2 linked regions of the Alkalihalophilus pseudofirmus genome follow. Each later gene encodes a partner of the first gene's protein in a complex. Links are inferred from orthologs where the notes say so. Each region holds a gene or a part of one and is shown in the gene's direction. Other genes may lie near its edges.

What was found. The genes of interacting proteins can lie anywhere in the genome.
Region 2: the proteins of PQ478_RS20240 (region 1) and PQ478_RS03990 are in contact, whole or in part, in a solved structure (PDB 1F51), measured with the Bacillus subtilis proteins. The link is inferred for Alkalihalophilus pseudofirmus from one-to-one orthologs.

Annotation. Positions count from the first base shown.
Region 1 is NZ_CP117835.1:3,882,579-3,885,371, reverse strand. Bases 1-2,719 are described here. They hold PQ478_RS20240 (response regulator), read left to right. Parts: upstream 1-1,038; coding sequence 1,039-1,401; downstream 1,402-2,719. Other genes in these bases: PQ478_RS20235 (class II fructose-bisphosphate aldolase), read left to right, coding at 1,673-2,536; PQ478_RS20245 (DUF2529 domain-containing protein), read right to left, coding at 240-758. Outside these bases: fsa (fructose-6-phosphate aldolase), read left to right, coding at 2,765-2,793. UniProt on the Bacillus subtilis protein: Key element in the phosphorelay regulating sporulation initiation. Phosphorylation of spo0B during sporulation initiation.
Region 2 is NZ_CP117835.1:776,115-779,120, forward strand. The notes cover bases 1-2,932. They hold PQ478_RS03990 (sporulation initiation phosphotransferase B), read left to right. Parts: upstream 1-1,147; coding sequence 1,148-1,717; downstream 1,718-2,932. Other genes in these bases: PQ478_RS03980 (ABC transporter permease), read right to left, coding at 1-71; PQ478_RS03985 (ABC transporter ATP-binding protein), read right to left, coding at 4-849; obgE (GTPase ObgE), read left to right, coding at 1,729-2,932. In the rest of the region: more of obgE, read left to right, coding at 2,933-3,006. UniProt on the Bacillus subtilis protein: Key element in the phosphorelay regulating sporulation initiation. Acts on spo0A. Mediates reversible phosphoryl transfer from spo0F to spo0A.

The DNA of each region.
Region 1 (2,793 bases):
TTTTGGGTTATGCATCATTGTGCAACCGGCGCAATCATCGGCTGAAGCGACGCAATTCATAATTGAATTGACGCAATTACGAGCCAGAGTGATGCATTAATAGTCAACCCGCGCAATAACAGCGGGAAGCGGCGCATACCCAGAGCGAACCGGCGCAATCGAACCGAGAACCGACGCAATAACCGCCTCAACTGACGCAATCGCACCTTCGCACCTCACCACTAACGGCACGAACCTTTTTAATACTCGCTCATAATCTCCTTAACTGTAAGCATGATACAGAAGTACGTGTAAAGTCCGATAATTGAAGTAGGGTAGCCGCTGCGGTTACCTTCTTCATCAGGGACTAAGCCGATATCACTTTCAAAATCAATATGAAGATCAGCTAGAGAGAAAGATGCGTCTTGCTCGTCATGAAAATTAGAGACAGAGGCAAATGGAACGCCCTGGATATGAAGCTTTGTCGCCATTCGGCATGCTTCACCGTCATTTGTAAAAGGGGCGAAAAGTAAAACGCGGTCAGCCGGTGTAAGCTCGCTTAAGTTATCTTGAGTAAGCGGCTTAATCCTTTCATCACGGTCTGTGCCGTACTCTGCTTCTGCTGTAACACCGCGAAGTTCACGGCATCCGTATACATATATAGTACCTTCGCCAACTAAAGCTTGCGCTAAAAGGCGGGCAGCATCTTCAAATTCTTCTTCTTTTTCACGAACCGCCTTAACTCGGCCCATTAATTGAGTAGTGAAAATAGGGATCATCTTGGTTACTCCTTTTTCTCATTAAAGTCTACGTGCATTATAGCGTACCCCAATCAATGAGGAAAGAGAAAAAAAGCTTGAATCAAAACGCTTAAATCGACATGGTTCGAGGATCTTGTCGGATAATATTTTGTAAGATGTTAGCTCTTTTGCAGGAATTAAGGCACAGGCAGCCGAACTTATTGTAAGATAAGAGAAACGAGAGACTCATTTTGGGTAGAATGAGTCCTTTTATTGTGGCGGTCCGGACGTGAGGACATAACAATTAAGGAGGCAGGGTATGCATAAAGTATTAGTTGTAGATGATCAGTATGGCATTCGTGTGTTATTAAGTGAGATCCTTCAAAAGGATGGGTACCAATTGTACCAAGCGGCAAATGGGGTGCAAGCACTAAAAGTAGTAGAAGAAGAGTCACCTGATCTAGTGCTGCTTGATATGAAGATCCCTGGCATGGACGGGCTTGAGATTCTTCGCCGTATTAAAGAAAAGCATGAGGAAGTACAAGTGATCATGATGACAGCATACGGTGAGCTGAATTTAATTAATGAAGCGATGCAGCTTGGAGCGATTACTCATTTTGCCAAACCATTCGATATTGATGATGTGAGAAAAGTGATTAAAGACCACTTAGTTACCTCATAAAAGAGTTCTATATAAAAGGAAGCGTTTACTTATAAAAACTTGTCGATTCTCCTTTGCAAAAGGGTGTAATTCCTGGTGAGTATGCTATAATGAACACGTTCAAACTAAACGAGCGGAAAAAACAAGATCTCATATACATACCCGATTGGGTGCATGCTCAATTGGATAGTAATTGTTGTATTCGGGAATCTTGATAATGGATATGGTGTAGTATGCTCGCTTAGACGGACACAGATATCTATGAATGCTCACACATAAAGGAGGATGTACGATGCCTTTAGTTTCAATGAAAGACATGCTTAATAAAGCAAAGGCGGAAGGCTACGCTGTTGGCCAATTTAACTTAAACAACCTTGAGTTCACTCAAGCGATCCTGCAAGCTGCACAAGAAGAGAACTCTCCAGTAATCTGTGGTGTATCAGAAGGTGCTGCACGTTACATGGGCGGCTTCAAGACTGTTGTGAAAATGGTTGAATCACTTATGGAAGAGTACAATGTGACAGTTCCTGTAGCGATTCACTTAGATCACGGTTCAAGCTTTGAAAAATGTGTTGAGGCGATCCATGCAGGATTCACATCTGTAATGATTGATGGCTCTCACTATCCACTAGAAGAAAACATCGCGCTTACTAAGCGTGTAGTTGATGTTGCACATGCTCTTGGAGTTTCTGTTGAAGCTGAGCTTGGCCGCATTGGTGGACAAGAAGATGACCTAATCGTTGATGATGCTGAAGCAGCATATGCGATTCCATCTGAGTGTAAAGAGCTAGTTGAAGCAACAGGTGTTGACTGCTTTGCACCAGCACTAGGTTCAGTACACGGCCCTTATAAAGGTGAGCCAAACCTTGGTTTCGATCACATGAAAGAAATCGATGGTTTAGTTGGTATTCCGCTTGTACTTCACGGCGGAACAGGTATCCCAACAAAAGATGTTCAAAAAGCAATTGAATTTGGACATGCTAAAATCAATGTAAATACAGAAAGCCAAATTGCTTCTGCTAAAGCGGTTCGTGAAACACTAGCTGCTAAGCCAAACGAGTACGATCCACGTAAATTCTTAGGACCAGCTCGTGAAGCAATTAAAGAAACAGTTCAAGGCAAAATGCGTGAGTTTGGTTCTTCAAACAAAGCATAATAAATAGGTTCAGTCGTTAAAAGCAGTTCACTTGAGCTGCTTTTAACGTCATTTTAAAGACTAATTTCGTCAAAACCTGTCAAATTTTTATTAAACTAATAACGGTTGTATTACTCGATATATCACTCGATATTTTTTTACTATAATCAGTAAGCGATTACAAGTCAGATAAGTAATTCTAATAGCGTTTACATAGAGCGCATATACTTTTTCCTTGAGGTGATGAGCATGAAATTTTTTATTGATACTGCAAACAT
Region 2 (3,006 bases), 3.1 Mb from region 1 along the record:
ATTCTATATATGATCTCCCATATCGCGATGAGAGCGATAAAGAAGAGTAGCCTTCTGACTATTGTAGTCATCTCCCATTTCCTCCTTCATAACTTTTTCGATTTCTCCAGCTAATTGATCGTTGATTTTCTCTTCAAGTTCTGCAAACTCTTTTGAAGACGGCTTTCTTGGACGTGGGAGATTCACATCAAAAACATTAATAATACCACCAGGGCGAGTGCCCATCAATACGATACGGTCAGATAATAAGATTGATTCACGGATATTATGAGTGACAAAAAGAATGGTTTTTCTTGTTTGTTCCCATATATATTGAACTTCTTTATGAAGCATTGATCGTGTTTGTTCATCTAATGCGCCGAATGGTTCATCCATTAAAAGAACATCTGGGTCCATAGCAAGAGCTCTGGCTATGGCTACACGCTGCTTCATTCCTCCTGATAGTTCATGTGGGTAGGAGTCGATAAATTTACTTAAATGAACCAGCTTTAAATATTGAATAGCGCGCTCTCTAGCTTCTTGTTTGCTGTATTGTTTTTTAAGGGCAAATGTGACATTCTCAATCACGCTTAGCCAAGGCATTAATGCAGCTTCTTGGAAGACGACCCCGCGGTCTGCTCCTGGTCCTGCTACAGGCTTATTTCCGACTGAAACAGTTCCTTTTGATGCTTGATCAAGACCAGCAACAATATTTAATAAGGTTGATTTTCCGCAGCCTGATGGCCCGAGCAATGAAACAAACTCACCTGATTTTACTTCTAAATCTATCTCTTCAAATACCGTGTAAGCGGTATTGTCTTGTTTGTTATCGAATGTTTTACCGACACTCTTAATTGATACACCAGCCATTGGTTGCTCCTTTCTAAAATGCTAATATTTTATAAATCATATCAACTTAGTAGGTTTTAGTTGTTCTTAGTATATGTAGAGTTTAGGGAAGTGTCAATCGTTTTTTGAAAACTAAATAAATCTAATGTGGTAAAAGAAATGTGTTGATTTTTAGTTCAATTTCCATCATTCTATAACTTTGTGGTAAACTAAGCGTTGTAATCTACTTGAAGTGATTAAGCAATTTGATACAAATTGATATATTTTACCGTTTTATCTTAATGGATAACGATAATTATAGAAGACGGGGAGAGCCAAGATGACTAAACAATGGGAATTAATAGATGCACTACGTCATACTCGTCATGATTGGCTGAATGTTATTCAACTAATAAAGGGGAATTTAGCTTTAAAGCGCTATGATCGAATTGAACAGATTATTGAGGAAGTAACTGCCCAATCTTTAAATGAAAGTAAATTATCGGTCATGGGTACACCGGATGTAGCGGCATTTTTGCTCACATACAACTGGGAGTGCACTAAAATGAAGATTGATGTTGATGTAATCGGTGAAATTCAATCCCTTAAAGCCAATGAAGACAAGCTGTACAGAACCTGTCAAACCATCATTAATCAAATGGCAGAATTAAGTTCTAGTAGTTCTGAAAACCACCTTCTTATAACATTTTTATTTACACATACTGAAGAAGAGTCGGGAAATCACAACAACTGTCAACTGACATTCGACTATCAAGGAATATTACAAATGAATAAAGAAGAATGGCACCAAATTTTAAAGAGTTTGGAGCTTGAAGTGGATGTTAAAGTCGATCTGATCGAATGGAATGAACATGAATGTGTTCTCCAAACAACGTTCACAATAAATTGAGGTGAAAATACATGTTTGTAGATAAGGTTAAGGTTTATGTAAAAGGCGGTGACGGTGGTAATGGAATGGTTGCTTACCGCCGAGAAAAGTATGTACCAGACGGAGGCCCTGCTGGTGGAGATGGGGGAAAAGGAGCAAGCGTTGTTTTTGAAGTAGAAGAAGGCTTGCGTACATTAATGGATTTCCGCTATCAAAGACATTTTAAGGCGCCGCGCGGGGAGCATGGACGCTCTAAAAGCCAGCACGGTAAAAATTCGCCAGATATGGTCGTTAAAGTTCCACCTGGTACAACGGTACTAGATGATCAGACAGGGCAGGTTATTGCGGACTTAACAGAGCACGGTCAACGCGCAGTTATTGCAAAAGGAGGCCGCGGGGGACGTGGGAATACTCGATTTGCAACACCTGTAAATCCAGCACCTGAAATTGCTGAAAATGGTGAACCAGGTCAAGAGCGTGATGTGGTGCTTGAGTTGAAAGTGTTAGCTGATGTTGGATTAGTTGGATTCCCAAGCGTTGGTAAATCAACATTATTATCCGTTGTTTCTGCAGCTAAACCTAAAATTGCTGATTATCACTTTACGACAATTACTCCTAACCTAGGAGTTGTAGAAACCGAAGATCACCGTAGTTTTGTTATGGCAGATCTGCCTGGATTGATTGAAGGAGCTCACCAAGGAGTTGGGTTAGGTCATCAATTCTTGCGTCATATTGAACGTACGAGAGTCATTGTTCATATGATTGATATGTCTGCTCTTGAAGGCAGAGATCCTTATGAAGATTATTTAAAGATTAACGAAGAACTAAAACAATACAACATGCGTCTTCTTGAACGTCCGCAGCTTATTGTGGCTAATAAAATGGACATGCCTGATTCAGAAGAAAATCTTAAGAACTTTAAAGAAAAAATGGAAGACGATGTAGAAATCTTCCCTATTTCAACGGTCACAAGACAAGGGCTTCGTGACTTACTTCTTACAATTGCTGACAAAATTGAAACGACTCCTGAGTTCCCTCTTTACGATGAAGAAGAGAAAGAGTCAACTCGTGTGGTTTATAAGCATGAGAAAAAAGAGCTGCCATTTGTTATCAGCCGTGATGATAGTGGAACGTTTGTTATCAGCGGAGCTGAAATTGAACGCTTAACGAAAATGACCGACTTCACTCATGATGAATCCATTCGCCGTTTCTCAAGAACTCTTCGTCATATGGGTGTTGATGATGCATTGCGCGAACGCGGAGCAAAAGATGGCGATCTTGTTCGTCTGCTCAAGTTTGAATTCGAATTT